Regions from separate parts of the Fulvimarina thalattae genome, predicted to be linked through region 1. Evidence: predicted binding sites of a transcription regulator. Region 1 holds the regulator's gene; the other holds the start of a gene.

What was found. Region 1 encodes LexA, which represses DNA repair genes until DNA is damaged. Its sites were predicted from a motif close to TGTTCNNNNTGTGTTCNG; they were not measured.
Region 2: a site for LexA is predicted at 7,317-7,334, ahead of uvrA (excinuclease ABC subunit UvrA). Genes of this name have one in related genera too.

Annotation. Positions count from the first base shown of each region.
Region 1 is NZ_JBEHWS010000001.1:235,623-244,992, reverse strand. Features, by position in the region: gene gltX (glutamate--tRNA ligase) at 1-932, opposite strand, end outside; gene ABRA89_RS01125 (ComEC/Rec2 family competence protein) at 1,041-3,359, shown strand; gene lexA (transcriptional repressor LexA) at 3,379-4,095, opposite strand; gene ABRA89_RS01115 (peptide chain release factor 3) at 4,338-5,957, shown strand; gene recO (DNA repair protein RecO) at 5,970-6,695, shown strand; gene ABRA89_RS01105 (acyl-CoA thioesterase) at 6,727-7,170, shown strand; gene ABRA89_RS01100 (DMT family transporter) at 7,152-8,033, opposite strand; gene ABRA89_RS01095 (MFS transporter) at 8,087-9,328, opposite strand.
Region 2 is NZ_JBEHWS010000010.1:111,829-121,198, forward strand. Features, by position in the region: gene nuoH (NADH-quinone oxidoreductase subunit NuoH) at 1-929, opposite strand, end outside; gene nuoG (NADH-quinone oxidoreductase subunit NuoG) at 942-3,017, opposite strand; gene nuoF (NADH-quinone oxidoreductase subunit NuoF) at 3,118-4,422, opposite strand; partial or broken gene nuoE (NADH-quinone oxidoreductase subunit NuoE) at 5,409-6,015, opposite strand; gene ABRA89_RS13815 (hypothetical protein) at 6,275-6,592, opposite strand; gene ABRA89_RS13820 (single-stranded DNA-binding protein) at 6,687-7,205, opposite strand; gene uvrA (excinuclease ABC subunit UvrA) at 7,430-9,370, shown strand, end outside.

The sequences.
Region 1 (9,370 bases):
CCGTTCAGCGCTTCGAGCTTCTTGAAGTCGAACCGCGCCGCGCCCTTGTTGATCTCCGAAACGTCGAACCAGGAAATCATGTCCTCGGTCGAGATGATCTCGTCGTCACCATGAGCCCATCCGAGCCGGACCAGATAGTTGCGCAAGGCCACCGGCAGATAGCCCATGGCGCGATAAGCCTCGATGCCGAGGGCGCCATGACGCTTGGACAGTTTGGCGCCGTCCGGCCCATGGATCAGCGGGATATGCGCCATCACCGGCACATCCCAGCCCATCGCCTTGTAGATCAGGGCCTGCCGCGCGCCGTTGGTGAGGTGATCGTCGCCGCGGATGATGTGGGTGACGCCCATGTCGTGGTCGTCGACGACGACGGCGAGCATATAGGTGGGCGATCCGTCCGAGCGCAGGAGCACGAAATCGTCGAGCTCCTTGTTGTTGAACCGCACGCGCCCCTGCACCTGATCGTCGACGATCGTCTCGCCGTCGAGCGGCGCCTTTAGCCGTATGACCGGATCGACACCGGCCGGAGCCTCGGACGGGTCGCGGTCGCGCCAGCGCCCGTCATAGCGCGGGGGGCGCTTCTCGGCTTTGGCCTTCTCGCGCATCTCGGCGAGTTCTTCCTGGCTGGCATAGCATTTATAGGCCTGCCCCTTGGCGAGCAGTTCTTCCGCCACCGCGCGATGCCGGTCGCCATTGGCGAACTGCGACACCGGCTCGCCATCGGCTTCGAGGCCCATCCATTTCAGGCCTTCGATGATCGCGTCGACCGCCTCGTGCGTCGAGCGCTCGCGATCGGTATCCTCGATGCGCAGCAGCATTTTGCCGCCCTTCGCACGAGCATAGAGCCAGTTGAACAGCGCGGTCCGCGCTCCGCCGATATGAAGAAATCCGGTGGGCGAGGGCGCAAAACGGGTGACGACGCCGTCCGTCATGTCTTCTCCATTCATTTCAGATAGCAAAACGCTCGATTTTTCGATCGCGTCTTTTCGGCGGGTGTGTACCATAGCCTATCCACGAAACAAGGAATGGACAGGCGGGAGTTGAGCGAACCGGCAGACCAGGACCTCGCCTCCGGCTGGCGCGAACGCTTCGCGCTTTTTTCCTCACGGGTCCGGCAGCGCTTTGTCGGGGCGTCAGCATTCGGGATATTCCAAGCATTTCCGGCCTTTGGAACATGGCTTGCATCCGAATGGGAGCGTGAAAAAGCCTACCGGACGACGTTTCATCTCATCCCGGTCGCCATGGCCGCCGGCGCGGTCGCAGTTTTCGGCTTCGGCGCAGGAACGGCGGCGATCACGCTTGTGGCCGCGTTTCTGTCAGTCGCACTTCTCTCGAACCACCTCTTAAGATCGGCAGCCCGGCCGACATTGATCCTCATCCTGACAAGCTTGCTCGCCGGGCTGCTTCTCGCCCAGTTCGAGCTCTGGCGCACGGACACGACGATTTTCTCCGGCGAAGCGACCGTCTTCATCGGCGGACGCGTCGCCAGCCATGAAAAAGATGACCGGAACCGCTCTCGCTATCTCGTCGATATCCGCTCGAGCGAACGCCCGGTCCTTTCCCGACCGCCCGAGCGCGTGCGGATCGTGGTTGCAGGAGAGCACGACATCATGCGGCCGGGCGACCGATACGAGGGGCTTGTCCGCCTGCGTCCGCCCTCCGGCCCGGCCTTTCCCGGCAGCTACGATTTCGCCTTCGTTCCTTATTTCGATGGCCTCGGCGCCTATGGCTTTTCCCTCGGAATCCCGAAACCGCAGTCCGAGGTGGGCAAGGACGATACGCCGCTGACGGTCGGCGAACGCTTCCAGATCGCCGTCGCCGATCTGCGCGGAACGGTGACCGACCGCATCCGCTCGCTCATTCCCGGCCAGCCCGGTGCCGTCGCCGCCGCGCTCGTCACCGGCCAGCGCGACGGGATCGATGAAGAGACCAGCGAGGCTCTGCGCGCGACCGGCCTTGCGCATATTCTCGCGATTTCCGGCCTCCACGTCGCGCTCGTCGCCGGCTTCGCCATGGTCTCGATACGTCGAACCCTGGTCTTCGCCGGCTCCCTCGCCCTGGTCTGGCCGGTGAAGAAGATCGCAGCCGTCGGCGCCATTGGCGTCTCGACCTTCTATCTCGTCCTCTCCGGTTCGAGCGTCGCCACCGAGCGCGCCTATCTCATGCTCCTCGTCATGCTGCTCGCCGTCCTCTTCGACCGGCCTGCGATCACCATGCGCAACGTCTCCATCGCCGCCATCCTCATTCTGGCATGGACGCCGCACGCCGTGATGACCGCCAGCTTCCAGATGAGCTTTGCCGCCACCGTCGGCCTTGTCGGCGTCTATAGTGCCTTCAGCCGATATCGGAGCGGACGCTCACGCGAGATCAAGGACGGTGCGGCGCGCGCGATCCTCATCTTCTTCGTCGGCACAGCCGCGACGGCGCTGATCGCCGGCCTGGCGACCGCGCCTTACGCGGTCTTCCACTTCCAGCGCTTTGCACCCTTCGGGCTGGTCGCCAATCTCATCGTCATGCCGCTCTTCGCACTGCTGATCATGCCGATGGCGCTTGTCGGGGTCATCCTCATGCCATTCGGGCTCGACGCCGTTGCATTCGCGATCGTCGGGCTCGGCCTCGAATTCCTCATTGCGATCGCATCCGACCTTGCAAACCGCCTGCCCGATTACGGAACGGGGCTCGTCCAGCCGGCTGCATTGCTCGTCCTGACGGCAGCGCTCCTCGCCTTCTGTCTACCGGTCGGGCGATTGCGATGGCTGGCCCTTCCGGTTCTGGCGAGCGGTCTCGCCCTCGCCGCCCAACGCGCCGGTCCACCGGAATTGCTGATCTTCGAAGACGGCAAGACCTTCGCGCTCCTCGATGGCGGATCGATTGCCTATTCGAAGGCGCGGCCCAATGGCTTCGTCTCCGATCAATGGGACCACGCCTACCGTACGGTTGAAACAGAACACCGCGGCGTTGTACCCGGCCTCGAAGACTGCGAAGCGAAGCTCTGCCGGTTTACCACGCGAAGCGGAATTTCCGTTGCCTATACGACAGACTATCGCCTGCTTGGCGAGGCCTGCGACGGCGGGGAGATCGCGTTTGTCGCACGGGCGGCCCGGACCCGGGAATGTCGTTCGGGCGCCTATCTCGTAACGCTTAGGACGCTGCGGCGGACCGGCTCACTGGCGATCTCACGCAATCCTGAGACGGGCCAGATCGAAGTCAGCCGCTCCGTTCCCGAAGATCCCGGCGATTGGAACCACCACCGCCATGCGCCCTGGCCGGAATACTGGCGTAAGCCAGAGGCAGAGGACGAGCAGCCGCCAACCAATTCGACAACCGCCGACGCATCTCCGTCGGCCGAAGCTAAGTAGCGTGCCGCTCAGCCCGAGATCAGTACCGCCGGATCAGCCCGACGAGCTTACCCTGCACACGCACCCGGTCGGCGCCGAAGATCCGCGTCTCATAGGCTGGATTTGCCGCTTCCAGCGCGATCGTGTCGCCCTTCTTGCGGAAGCGTTTGAGCGTCGCCTCCTCGTCATCGACGAGGGCCACGACGATCTCGCCGGGAATGGCGGTGTCGCCGCGGCGGATCACAACCGTATCGCCGTCGAGAATGCCCGCCTCGACCATCGAGTCGCCCTTCACCTCAAGGGCATAGTGCTCACCGCCCATGATCATGTCGGGCGGGATCGAGATCGAATGGGTGTTGTGCTGGATCGCCGAGATCGGAACACCGGCAGCAATCCGGCCCATGACCGGAATCGAGATATTTTCGTTCGCTGCGCCGTCTTCCGAACCGCCGCGCGGCTTCGCCGGCTGGCCTTTCGAACCCTCGATGACGCTTGGCTTGAAGCCGCGCTGGGCAGGCTGTTGCGGCTCCGGCCTGCGCATCGCATCCGGGAGCTTGAGGACTTCGAGAGCTCGTGCCCGATTCGGCAGCCGGCGGATGAAGCCGCGCTCTTCCAGCGCGGTGATCAGGCGATGGATGCCCGATTTCGACTTCAACTCCAGCGCGTCCTTCATTTCGTCGAAGGACGGCGGAACACCGGTCTCGTTGAGCCGAGCGTCGATAAATTTGAGAAGTTCGTGCTGCTTGCGCGTCAGCATGCGTCTCGGCGCCTCCAAAACAAATCCTGAACAAGCCTATATGTTCTTATTGTGTTCCGCAAGAGCCGAATCGGAACGAATCGGGAATCAGGAAAAGCCTCATCTGGCCTGTTTCGCAAGACGGCGGCTTGTGCGACATGCGAGTCATCGTACATTGATGCGTGATACCGCCCCACAGATGCGCCGTTTTTCTTGGCGAGAAGGGCGCTTATCGACGTTCGAGCACCTGAAGAAAGCCCGCCATGAGCAGCCTTGCCCTCGAGGCCGAAGAAAAGCCGATCCCTGCGGCTTCCGCAAAGTTCAGCTTTTCCAACCGCCGAACCTTCGCGATCATCTCGCATCCGGACGCCGGTAAGACGACGCTGACGGAAAAGCTGCTGCTCACCGGTGGCGCGATCGAGATGGCGGGCGCGGTGCGCGCCAAGGGCAACAAGGCGCGGGCGAAATCCGATTGGATGGGCATCGAGAAGGATCGCGGCATCTCGGTCACCTCCTCGGTGATGACGTTCCAGAAGGACGGCATCAACTTCAACCTCCTCGATACGCCGGGCCATAGCGACTTTTCCGAGGACACCTATCGGACACTGACTGCCGTCGACTCCGCGATCATGGTGATCGACGCGGCAAAGGGCATCGAGGGCCAGACGCGCAAGCTCTTCGAGATCTGCCGCCTGCGCGACATCCCCATCATCACCTTCGTCAACAAGATCGACCGCGAGGGCCGCGATCCGTTCGAACTCCTCGACGAGATCGAGGAGCAGCTCGCGATGGACGTCGCGCCCATGGTCTGGCCGGTGGGTCAGGGCGGGCTCTTCAAAGGCGTGTACGATCTCGCCGAACACGATTTCATCTCGGCAAAGGGCGACGGAACCAAGCATTTCGACGATGGGCTTGATGATCCGGCGCTGGAACAGGCTCTCGGAGCCGACACCTATTCCGGCTTTCGCGAGGCGGCCGAGCTCGCGGCGGAAGGCTATGCCAGTTTCGACGCCCAGAGCTATCGTGACGGCCATCTGACGCCGGTGGTCTTCGGCTCCGCGCTCGAAAACTTCGCCGTCGACCGGCTGATGGACCTCATCGCCGCCCATGCGCCCGAGCCGCGGCCGCAGCCCTCCGACAAGGGTCCGATCGATCCATCGGGTGAAAAGGTCTCCGGCTTCGTGTTCAAGGTGCAGGCGAACATGGACCCCAAGCACCGGGACCGCGTCGCCTTCGTTCGGTTCTGCTCGGGCCATTTCAAGCGCGGCATGAAGCTCGACCATGTGCGCTCGGGCAAGGCGATCGCAGTGTCGAATCCGATCTATTTCGTGGCGCAGGAGCGCTCGCTTACCGAGGAAGCCTATGCCGGCGACGTGATCGGTATTCCGAACCACGGCACCCTCCAGGTGGGCGACACGCTGACCGAGGGAGAGACCTTCCGCTTCACCGGCCTTCCCGCCTTCGCGCCGGAAGTGCTGCGCCGCGTGCGCCTCGAAGATACGATGAAAATGAAGCAGCTGCGCCGGGGGCTCGAAGACCTTGCGCAGGAGGGCCTCGTCCAGGTGTTCCGACCGACCATCGGATCGGACTGGATCGTCGGCGTCGTCGGGCCGCTGCAGCTGGACGTTCTCGCCTCTCGCATCTCGGGCGAGTACAAGGCGGATGTCACCTTCGAGCCGGTGCAGTACAATGTCGCGCGCTGGATCCGCTGCGCGAACGAGCAGACGCTCAAGCAGTTCATCAAGGACAACACCAACCAGATCGTCCGCGACCGCGACGACCGGCCGGTCTATCTCTGCCGCGACGACTGGGACCTGCGCTACATCATGGAGCGCAACAAGGACATCGCCTTCGACGCGACGCGCGAGATCGTGCAGCAATAAGGGCGGCAGCCCATGGAATGGCGTGAGGAAGGCATCGTTCTCGGTGTCCGCCGGCACGGCGAGACCAGCGTCATCGCCGAACTGATGACACGATCGCGTGGGCGACATTTGGGTCTCGTGCGTGGCGGGCGGTCAAAGTCGATGCGGCCAGTGCTTCAGCCCGGCAATTCGGTGATGGCGCATTGGCGGGCGCGGCTCGACGAGCATATGGGGGCCTTCGCGCTTGAGCCCGTCCTTTCCCGCGCGGGCGGGCTGATGGAGAGCGCCGTCGGGCTCCACGGCGTGCAGCTCGCGGCGAGCCATCTGCGACTTCTCCCCGAGCGCGACCCGCATCCGCGTCTGCATGACGGGCTGATCGTGCTTCTGGAAAATCTGAATGCGGATCGCCTGACAGCAGGTGAACTCATGCTCCGCTTCGAGCTTGCGGTTCTGGAAGAACTCGGCTTCGGTCTCGATCTGGCGCAATGCGCAGCAACCGGAACGAGAGACAATCTCATCTACGTTTCGCCGAAGAGCGGCCGCGCGGTAAGCCGCGAACCGGGCGAACCCTATCGCGATAAACTTCTCGCCCTCCCCGCTTTTCTCACCGAGACCGATCGCGCGGCAGATGGCGAAACCCTGAAAACCGGCTTTGCCCTCACCCGCTATTTCCTCGCCCGCCACGTCTACGAGCCGCGCGGCCTCGACGAACCGCTCGCACGGACAAGCTTCGTTTCGGCGGCGAGCGCTTCAGGTTAGGCTTGTCCTCAGACGATTGGGGAGGATGACAATGTCGGAAAACACCGGAAGCAGCGGCATCGATCTTGGCGGCTCGGTCGTCCATCCATGGCATCTCGACCAGTTCGGGCACATGAACGTGCGCTGGTACGCGCCAGTCTTCGACGACGCCTCGTTTCTCTTCTGGGAAAAGACGGGGCTCAGTATGAGAGCGCTGACGGAAAGCCACGGCATCCACACGGTCACGTTGAAGGCTGAGACCGAATTCCGCCAGGAGCTGCTTGCCGGCGACTGCACGTGGATCAATGGCATGATCGCCCGCATCGGCGGCAAGAGTGTCACGCTGGAGCTGACACTCGGGACGTACCGCACGGGCGAGGTCCACGCGATTTATCGGACTGTCGAGGTGTTTGTGGAGGCCAGGTCCCACAAATCGTGCGCGATCCCCAAAGCGGTGCGCGAAGTGCTGCTCCGCTATCACCCCGACGACGGCTGAAGCTCCTCTTTCCTCGGCCAAACTTCCAGAATACCGGCGATCAGCACCAGCGCCCCACCCGCAAGTTCCAGGGTGCCAAGCGCTTCGCCCGCGATCCATGCGGCGGAAAGCGCGCCGACGAGGACCTCCGCCATCAGGAGAATGCCGACACGCGCGGGCTCCAGCCGCGACGCCGCCCAGATGAGAGCCGCCATGGAGAGGGCCCACCAGAGAACTCCGGCGAAGACAGCCCATCCAATCGCCATAACGACTTCATCACCATTGATGTCGGACGGGAACGGTTCGAGCGCGGGTGCGAGAAGAGTCGCGCCGATGGTTGCCCCTAGGGCGAAGACAAAGGCCGATTCCGCAGGGCCGAGCGGCGCATTCGCTCGCATGCCTGTCGTCGCAATCGACCAGAGGATGCCGGAGACGAGCGCCAGCCATTCCCCCGTGCCGCGCGGGATCGGAACCTCACCTTCCGCCCCGAGCATGATACCGAGACCTGCGAGCCCTGTGGCGATCGCCGCGATGCGCAGCCCCGTTATCGGCCATCCCATGACGAAGCGGCCAATCAACGTGCTCCAGACCGGTGTCAGGAAGAAGAGCAGGATGATGATCGCGACCCGGCCGTAGACGAAACCGACGGAATAGAAGGCGAAGGCCGCCCCGCCGATCGCGATCGACGCCACTGCCGGCAGGCCCGCACGCATGAGGCAGTGCCGCCGCCGGACAGCGACGGGGAGAAGCAGCATCGCGGCGGAGGAGACGATCGCAAGCGAACCCCAGGCCCCGCTCATCCCGAATGCGTCGAGCCGACGGACAGGATACCAATAAAAGCCCCAGAGAGCACCCGATCCGACGACGATCAAAGTAGCGATCAAAGCGGTCCGACGGCTCTTATCTCCATGCCCTTCAACCATTCGCCAGCATATGTTCAGCTCGCCGGATTCAGTCTCGGCGCCGCCTTTTCCTCGATCGGCCAATGGACGATCGCCGCGAAAATGCCGAGAGCGACGCCGAGCCACCAGACGGGATCATAGCTTCCGTAGGTCTCGCGCAGATAGCCGCCCAGCCAGACGCCGAGGAATGAGCCGACCTGGTGAGAGAAAAACACCGCCCCACCCAGGAGCCCGAGATATTTCGTGCCGAACATGATCGCGACGAGCGCGTTTGTCGGCGGCACGGTGGAGAGCCAGAGAACACCCATGACCATCGAGAAGATGACGACGCTCGTCGGCGTGATCGGCATGAGAAGGAACGCCGTCACCGCGATCGAGCGCCCGATATAGATCAGGGCGAGGAGGGCGGGTTTGGGGCTGCGCTGTCCGATCACACCCGAGCCCAGCGATCCGATGATGTTGAAGAAGCCGATCAGCGCCATGCCGACCACCGCCCAATAGGGATCGATCCCCCGGTCGGCGAGGAAGGCCGGATAATGCGCGGTGATGAAGGCCACCTGGAAACCGCAGACGAAGAAGCCGCTTGTCAGCAGCACGTAGCTGCGCGTCGCGAAGGCTTCGCGCAGGGCCTCTCCCATGGTCTGCTCGATCTCGTTCGTCGAGAGCGCCGATCCCACCTTGGGCGCGCCCCTCAGCGCGATGGCAAGGAGCGGAATGATCAGCATGGTGCCGGCCATGATGAAGAGCGCGTCGACCCAGCCGAAGGCGTCGATCAGCCCGCGCGTGAAAGGCGCGAAGATGAACATGCCGGCCGAGCCCGCCGCCGTGCCGAGACCGAAGACGAAGCTGCGCTGCTCGGGCGTCACGCGCCGCGCAAAGGCCGCGAGTACGATGCCGAACGAGCCGGCCGCGACGCCGAGGCCAACGAGCAGCCCCTGCCCGATGATGAGCCAGATCGGAGCCTCGCCGATCGCGGTCAGCGCGAGGCCGGAGGCGTAGAGTATCCCGGAGAGAACGAGAACCTTCGCCGTGCCGAACTTGTCGGCGATAGCGCCGAAAATCGGCTGGCCCGCCCCCCAGAAGAGATTCTGGATCGCAATGGCGAGCGCGAAGTCCTCGCGCGTCCAGCTGCGGTCGGTGATCATCGGCAGCTGGAAGAAGCCGACCGCCGAACGCGGGCCGAAGGTGAGAAGAGCGATCAGGCAACCGGCGGAGATCGCGAGAATGGTGGCGAGGCGTGTTTCGGAAGAGGCGCTGGCAGTCGAAGGCGTCGTCATCGGGCGGCGTGTCCCATGGCTGTGCTCCTGGTCGCGGCAAAG
Region 2 (9,370 bases), on a different contig from region 1:
ACGAAGGCCTTCACCATGGCGAACATGAAGAACACCAGTCCGGCTTTCAACGTGAACCACATGAAGCCCGGGATCCAGTTGAGGAGGAAGATGTCGAACGGCGGGAGCCAGCCCCCCAGGAACAGGATCGTCGTCAGGCAGCACATCAGGGTGATCGCTGCGTACTCGCCGAGCATGAACATCATGTACGGCGCCGCCGAATATTCAACCATGTAACCCGCGACGAGCTCCGATTCGGCCTCAGGAAGGTCGAAGGGCGGGCGGTTCGTCTCCGCGAGCGCCGAGATGAAGAACACGATGAACATCGGGAAGAGGCCGAGCCAGTGCCAGTCGAGGAAACTCGCCGGCAAGCCGAGCATCGTGCCGAGCCCGGTCGTTTGCGCCATCACGATCTCGGAAAGGTTCAGCGAGCCGACACAGAGAAGAACGGTGACGATCACGAAACCGATCGAGACCTCGTAGGACACCATCTGCGCGGCCGAACGCAGCGCGCCGAGGAAGGCGTATTTCGAGTTCGACGCCCAGCCACCCATGATCACGCCGTAGACTTCCAGCGATGAGATCGCGAAGACGAAGAGAATGCCGACATTGATGTCCGCAATCACCCAGCCTTGCGCCACGGGAATCACCGCAAACGTCGCTAGCGCCAGGGTAACGGCGACGAGCGGCGCCAAGAGGAAGACCGGCTTGTCCGACGATGCCGGGACGATCGGCTCTTTCAGCGCGAATTTCAAAAGATCGGCAAAGGACTGGAATAGCCCCCAAGGCCCGACGACGTTCGGGCCGCGACGCAACTGCACCGCCGCCCAGATCTTGCGGTCGGCAAGCAGAATATAAGCGATCATAACGAGGAGAACGACCAGAAAGAGGACGCTCTGCGCGAGGATGATCAGGCCGGGCCAGAGGTAAACCGAGAAGAAGTCAGTCAAGCCGTTTCGTCCTTATTCCGCCGCTTCGAGATGCACCTGGCTCGCGAGCCGCGAACACTCCGCCATCACCTTCGAGGCCCGCGCAATCGGGTTCGTCAGATAGAAGTCCGCGACATTCGAAGTCAGCGGCATGGATTGCAGCTTTTCGGCCCGATCCGCAAGACCGGTGATCGCACCATTGTCCACAGGCACGATGGCATCGGTCCGCATGAAGCCGTGCTCGGCGTAGAGTTCCTTGCGCAGCTGCATCAGCGAATCGAAGGGCAGCTGCTTGCCGATGACGGCCGAAAGCGCGCGGATGACAGCCCAGTCTTCCTTCGCCTCGCCGGGAGGGAAAGATGCGCGGCTCGCGACCTGAGCCCGGCCTTCGAGATTGACGTAGGTACCGGATTTCTCGGTATAGGCGGCGGTCGGCAGGATGACGTCAGCGCGGCTTGCGCCCTTGTCGCCATGGCTGCCCATGTAGACGACGAACGGTCCATCCGGAACGTCGATCTCGTCGGCAGCCATGTTGAAGAGAAGGTCGACACCGCCGGACACCATCTGAGCTGCGGTCTGGCCGCCATCGCCCGGCACGAAGCCGATATCGAGACCGCCGACGCGCGAAGCCGCGGTCTGCATCACGTTGAAGCCGTTCCAGCTGTCGGTGACTGCGCCGATCTCACGGGCAAGAGCGGCTACGGAGGCGAGAATGGCCGAACCGTTATCCCCGGAGAGAGCCCCCTGCCCCAAGATGATCATCGGCCGCTCGGCACCCTTAAGTGCCTCGAAGAAGCCTTGGCTCGCGCCTTCGATGTCGGACAGCGTGTCCGTGCCGGCGCCGAGATAGGTGTAATCGTACCGAAGATCAGTGTTCTCGCCGATGACGCCGATCGGAAAGCCCTCCATCCGCCAGCGCTTGCGGATTCGCGCGTTGAGAACGGAGGCTTCGAAGCGCGGATTGGCGCCGATGATGAGAAGCGCGTCAGCCTCTTCGATCCCGGCGATCGTCGTGTTGAAAATGTAGGATGCGCGACCATCGGCCGGATGACTGACCGATCCATCCTGACGGCAATCGATGTTCGCCGAGCCAATCTCGCCCATCAGGCGCTTCATCGCCCACATGTCCTCTACGGCCGAGAGATCGCCGGCGATCGCGCCAACCTTCGAGGCATCGGTCGAATCAAGCTTTGCCTTCACGGCCGCGAAGGCCTCCGGCCAGCTCGCCGGCTGAAGGCGGCCATCCTTACGCACATAGGGCTTGTCGAGGCGCTGGACGCGCAGGCCGTCCCAGATGAAGCGCGTCTTGTCAGAAATCCACTCCTCATTCACGGCTTCGTTGGTGCGCGGCAGGATGCGCATCACCTCACGACCCCGTGTATCGACGCGGATGCCAGAACCGACCGCGTCCATCACGTCGATCGTCTCGGTCTTCGTCAGCTCCCACGGTCGGGCCTGGAAGGCGTAAGGACGAGACGTCAGCGCGCCGACCGGACAGAGATCGATGACATTACCCTGGAGCTCCGAGGTCATCGCCTGTTCGAGATAGGTAGTGATCTCGGCATCCTCGCCACGGCCGACGAGGCCGAGCTCGGAAATGCCGGCGACTTCCGTCGTAAAGCGGACACAGCGCGTGCAGTGGATGCAGCGCGTCATGATCGTCTTGACGAGCGGGCCGATATACTTGTCCTCAACGGCACGCTTGTTCTCGACATAACGCGAGGAATCGACGCCGTAGGCCATTGCCTGGTCCTGCAGATCGCACTCGCCGCCCTGATCGCAGATCGGGCAATCGAGCGGATGGTTGATCAGCAGGAACTCCATCACGCCTTCACGGGCCTTCTTGACCATCGGCGTTGTGGTGAAGACTTCCGGCAGCTCGCCGTTCGGGCCCTTGCGCAGATCCTTCACGCCCATGGCGCAGGACGCGGCGGGTTTTGGCGGACCGCCCTTAACCTCAACGAGGCACATGCGGCAGTTGCCGGCGATCGACAGCCGCTCATGGAAGCAGAAGCGGGGAATTTCGGCGCCCGCTTCCTCGCACGCCTGAAGCAGCGTGAAGTGATCCGGAACATCGACCTCGCGGCCATCGACTTTGAGCTGTGTCATCGTCTTTCAAACTTTCTCTTCCGGGCGACCGAAGCGTATCCGCGCCAATTCGGCTCCCGGCAAAATTTAACGTATCGCACGATCGCGTGCACGACCCACTCTACTCCGCTGCCACCAAATGCGGCCGGTCGAGATCGGCGTTGCGCGAATATTCATCGATCCGGCGCTCGATCTCCGGGCGGAAATGGCGCATCAGCCCCTGGATCGGCCAGGCCGCCGCGTCGCCGAGGGCGCAGATCGTGTGGCCCTCGACCTGTTTCGTCACCTGAAGCAGCATGTCGATCTCGCTTTTCTTGGCGTTACCCACAGCCATGCGCTCCATCACGCGCCACATCCAGCCGGTGCCCTCGCGGCACGGCGTGCACTGGCCGCAGCTCTCATGCTTGTAGAAGTAAGAGATGCGGGCAATCGCCTTCACGATGTCGGTCGACTTGTCCATCACGATGACGGCGGCGGTGCCGAGAGATGTCTTGATCTCCTTCAGCCCGTCAAAATCCATCGGCGCGTCGATAATGTCCTTGGCCGGAACCACCGGCACGGAGGAGCCACCGGGAATCACCGCAAGAAGATTGTCCCAGCCGCCGCGCACACCGCCACAATGCTTCTCGATCAGCTCACGGAAGGAGATGCTCATCGCCTCTTCGACCGTGCAGGGCTGCTCGACATGGCCTGAGATACAGAAGAGCTTGGTGCCCGTGTTGTTCTCCCGGCCGATCCCTGCGAACCAACCGCCGCCGCGCCGCAGAATGGTGGGGGCAACCGCGATCGATTCGACGTTGTTGACCGTCGTCGGGCAACCGTAGAGTCCAACATTCGCCGGAAATGGTGGCTTGAGGCGAGGCTGGCCTTTTTTGCCTTCAAGGCTCTCGAGAAGCGCCGTTTCCTCGCCGCAGATATAGGCGCCGGCGCCGTGGTGGACGACGACATCGAAGTCCCAACCGCACTTGTTGTCGCGACCCAGCAAGCCCGCGTCGTAGCACTCGTCGACAGCTTTCTGCAGCGCCTCGCGTTCACGTATGTATTCGCCGCGGATGTAGATGAAGGCAGTGTGAGCCCCCATTGCGAAACCGGCGATGACGCAACCCTCGATCAGCGTAAACGGGTCGTTGCGCATGATTTCCCGGTCCTTACACGTCCCGGGTTCGGACTCGTCAGCATTGACCACGAGATAATGCGGACGTCCCGCGCTCTCCTTGGGCATGAAGGACCATTTGAGTCCGGTCGGGAAGCCAGCGCCGCCACGTCCGCGAAGGCCAGACGCCTTCATCTCATTGATGATCCAGTCGCGGCCTTTCTCGATGATGTCCTTCGTGCCATCGAAATGGCCGCGCTTCATTGCCGCCTTCAGGCTCTTGTCGCGGAGCCCGTATATATTGGTGAAGATGCGGTCCTTGTCGGCCAGCATATACCCGCTCCTTGCTTACGAACCCGATGTTTCGTCGTCGTTTTCGGCACCGTAGTCCGAGCGAACCTTGGCCTGTTCGACCCATTGGTCGCGCACGGCGCGTCCCCGAAAATTAAGGTAATTGTCGACCCATACCAGTTCTTCGCGTCGCCATGCCGCGACCTGCCGGTAGTGGAAAACGCCAAGTTCGTTCAGCTTAGCCTCGATAACCGGCCCGATCCCCTTAATTTTCTGAAGATCGTCTTTCTTGCCGCCCTCAGGTTCGGTCAACAAGCCTTCAGGACGCTCGCCCTCCCCCAGATCTTCATCGGCGGATGGAAGAGCCGGCTGCTCATCGATCGGCTTTCCGATCCCAGGCGCCGGAGCTTCCGGCATCTCGGACGGCTTGCGCCTGTCATCTGCCTCTGTCGCGAAGGTATCCGCGTATACAGGGCCTGGACGGGTGTCGGATGTATCGGCGCGTTTCCCCTCCAGCGACCGACCTTCGTCGCGGTTCACGAGATCCGGTGACGGCTCACCTTCGCGGGCCCGCTCGATATCGGTTCCGCCGGCATCGTCGACCACCTTGAAGTCCCGTACGACCGCGTCGCGCGCGGCAGCTTCCTTATCCAGGAAAGTGCCGCCGGACATCTGCGGAGCCGCGCTTTCGTCGTCGCCGGTCACGACGCCCGACTCGGCCGCATCGCGCTCTTCCTGCCCGGTCTTCCCCTCTTCCGTACCGCCTTCCTGACCGGCGCTCGGATCGTGGGCTTCAGCGACAAGTTCGTCGCTCTCGTCCCGCTCGGCACTCTGAGGCGTTGTCTCGGCATCCGCCTTGCCGGGACTAGCGGTGCTGGGATCTGTATAGACGGACTCGCTGTCCGGTCGCCCGGCCTCTGAAGGCGGCGTTGAGATTGCCGCACCAGCGCCCTGGCCCTGATCCGCGGAGCCGTTGGCCGCGCCGTGCGCGCCTTCCCGCTTCTGTTCGGCGATCAGGTCATCGTAGTCCTCGGTCAGCGACGTCAGGCCACCGATGGGCACGGACTGATGGCGACCGTTCTGCGGGCCGGTTGTTACTTTGGCGCCGTTGCCGGCGTCGAACTCGTCGATGATCTCTTCCAGCCGTTCCGGGGTCAGATCCTCATAGGCATCCTTGAAGATCATGATCATCGGGGCGTTCACGCAGGCACCCTGACATTCGACTTCTTCCCACGAAAGCGTGCCGGACGAGTTGCGGTGGAACGGTTCGGGGTGGATCTTCTTCTTGCAGACCGCCTTCAGGTCCTCCGCGCCACGCAGCATGCAGGGCGTCGTCCCGCAGACCTGCACATGGGCGCGCGTCCCGATCGGCTGAAGCATGAACTGCGTGTAGAAGGTCGCGACCTCGAGAACGCGGATCAGCGGCATAGCCAGGCGATCGGCAACGTGCTCGATGGCAGCCTTTGTGACCCAGCCCTCCTGGTCCTGCGCGCGCATCAGGAGAGGAATCACGGCCGACTGCTGCCGGCCCTCGGGATATTTGCGGACGGTGGCATCGGCCCATGCTGCGTTCTCGTCCGTGAACGCGAAGCTCTGGGGCTGGATGCTGTCATCGGCAAGACGTCGAACGGACATCGGACCTCGACTCTGGAACCATTTCAATTCATGCGGTTTGGCCGCGTTCTATCACAGGCGAACCAAAACGCCAGCGCTTGATATTCCTGTTATCGCACTGCGGCAAACCGCGCGAGACCGTTGGACGCGGTCATCGTCCAAAAGGTCGAGAAAAAACGCATGGATGGCAAGAGAAACGCCGGGCTGCTGCCGGCTCATTCCAAACCTTCGAATATCGATGCACGAAGGAGTAGCTTGCCCATCTGGCTTGGAAACGCGTCTATTCCGTGGGCAATCCGACTTCCATCGCCTCGCCCTCTCCAAGCACGTTGTCGTGCCCCGACACCAAAACGCTTGTCACGCCAGCGGGAATTGAGATCCCGAATTCGGACCGGGTAAACGGCTGTTCGTTCACGTGCGGATGAAGAAGCTCGCGGGTGACGTAGACCGCTCCATCCGCACCTTTGACGTCCCAGCGATCCGCGTAGTGCTCGGCTCCTTCGTCGTCATGCCTCACGGTGACGCCGAAACTGTAGACACCCTCGCCGGTGCGCGTCACCTGCACGTCCTCGACGACCGGTTCTCCAGCATGGACCACTGCTGCACCAGCCAGAACGATAGAGCCCGCGAGAGCGAGCTCTAGAAATCCAGCGACACAGGCGCATCCGGAAACCTTCGAGCGGCGTGACCGATCAGAACGGAATTTCGTCGTCGAAATCGCGCGATCCGCCACCACCGCCATAGCCGCCGCCCCCGCCGGAACCGCCACCGTAATCTCCGCCGCCGCCGCGAGACCCGCCGGACGGCGGACCGCCGCGTGATCCGCCGCCGCCATAGTCGCCACCGCCACCGCCTTCACCGCGGCCGTCGAGCATAGTGAGCGAGCAGTTGAAGCCCTGCAGAACGACTTCTGTCGTGTACTTTTCCTGGCCGTCCTGTCCCTGCCATTTGCGGGTCTGGAGCTGACCCTCGATATAAACCTTCGAGCCCTTCTTTACGTACTGCTCGATGACCTTGTTCAGGCCCTCATTGAAGCAGACGACCCTATGCCATTCGGTCTTCTCGCGTCGTTCGCCGGAATTGCGGTCGCGCCAGCTTTCCGAAGTCGCGACCGAAAAGTTCGCGATCGGCTTGCCGTCCTGTGTGCGCCGCATTTCGGGGTCGGCCCCGAGATTGCCGACGAGGATGACCTTATTGACGCTGCCCGCCATGAATGACTCCTTTACACGAATGCGCGCGAACCTAACGACGCACCCCCGGCCGCGAAAGGGTGCTCCCTCGTTCGTTCACAGAAAAGGCCGTGCGACGCATCGCCGACGATACGGAACAAAATTAGAACAAAGCCTTTCCTTGAGTCAATCCGTGCTTTAAACTCGGTGCTGGTTTCCATAGATAGGCCAAATCCCAGTTTCCTTATCTCCTGCCGGTATCGTTCATGTCCGATCTCAAGACGATCTCCATTCGTGGTGCGCGCGAACACAATCTCAAAAATGTCGATCTCGACATTCCGCGCGACAAGCTGATCGTCATGACGGGCTTGTCCGGCTCGGGCAAATCCTCCCTCGCCTTCGATACGATTTATGCGGAAGGCCAGCGTCGTTATGTCGAGAGCTTGTCGGCCTATGCCCGGCAGTTCCTGGAAATGATGCAGAAACCGGACGTCGATTCCATCGAGGGCCTCTCGCCGGCGATCTCGATCGAACAGAAAACGACGTCGAAGAATCCGCGCTCGACCGTGGCGACCGTCACCGAGATCTACGATTACATGCGTCTGCTGTTCGCGCGAGTCGGCGTCCCGATCTCGCCGGCGACCGGGCTGCCGATCGAGAGCCAGACGGTGAGCCAGATGGTCGACCGAGTGCTCGCGCTCGATGAGGGCACGCGCCTCTATCTGCTTGCGCCGATGATCCGGGGCCGCAAGGGCGAATACCGCAAGGAACTGGCCGAGCTGCAGAAGAAGGGATTCCAGCGCGTCAAGGTAGACGGCGAGTACTACGAGATCGCCGACGTGCCGGCCCTCGACAAGAAGTACAAGCACGATATCGATGTAGTGGTCGATCGCATCATTGTGCGCGAGGACATGAAGTCCCGCCTCGCCGACTCTATCGAGACCGCGCTCGGCATGGCCGACGGTCTGGCGGTCGCGGAATTCGCCGACAAGCCGCTGCCGAAGGATCGGCTCGCCGATGCGGGGGCGAACCGCAACAAGAACGAGACCCACGAGCGGCTGCTCTTTTCCGAAAAGTTTGCCTGCCCGGTGTCCGGCTTTACGATACCGGAGATCGAGCCGCGGCTTTTCTCCTTCAACAACCCGTTCGGCGCCTGCCCGAAATGCGACGGCCTCGGCTCCCAGCAGGCAGTCGATCCCAAGCTCGTCGTCCCGAACGAGAACATGACGCTGAAGAACGGCGCGATCGCGCCCTGGGCGAAGTCAACCTCGCCCTATTACGGCCAGACCCTGGAGGGGCTCGGCAAGCATTACGGCTTCAAGCAGACCGACAAATGGTCCGATCTGTCGGATGAGGCAAAGGGCGTCATCCTCAACGGCACAGGCAAGGATAAGGTCGAGTTCCGTTTCAAGGACGGGCTCCGCGCCTATTCGACGACCAAGACCTTCGAGGGCGTGGTGCCGAATCTTTCCCGCCGCTGGCGCGAGACCGATTCGGCCTTCATGCGCGAGGAGATAGAGCGCTTCATGTCGGCAACGCCCTGCCCCGCCTGCAACGGCAACCGGCTGAAGCCCGAGGCGCTGGCTGTGAAGATTTCCGGCCAGCATATCGGCGAGGTCGCCGATCTCTCGATCCGCAATGCGGCAGAGTGGTTCGAGAACCTGCCGCAAAGCCTGAGCGACAAGCAGAACGAGATTGCCGTCCGCATCCTGAAGGAGATTCGCGACCGGCTGCGCTTCCTCAACGATGTCGGGCTCGACTATCTCACCCTGTCCCGGTCCTCGGGCACCCTCTCAGGCGGAGAGAGCCAGCGCATCCGCCTCGCCTCCCAAATCGGCTCCGGGCTGACAGGTGTTCTCTATGTGCTGGACGAGCCCTCGATCGGTCTGCATCAGCGCGATAATGAGCGCCTGCTCGTCACGCTCAAGCACCTTCGGGACATCGGCAATACGGTAATCGTCGTCGAACATGACGAGGACGCGATCCGGACAGCCGATTATGTGGTCGATATCGGCCCCGCAGCAGGCGTCCATGGCGGCAAGATCATCGCCTCGGGCACGCCCGACGACATCATGGAAACTCCGGATTCGATTACGGGCCAGTATCTGTCAGGCGATATGGGCGTTCCGGTTCCGCAGGCACGGCGGAAGGCGAAAAAGGGCAAGGCGGTCAAAGTTGTCGGCGCGCGCGGCAACAATCTGAAAAAT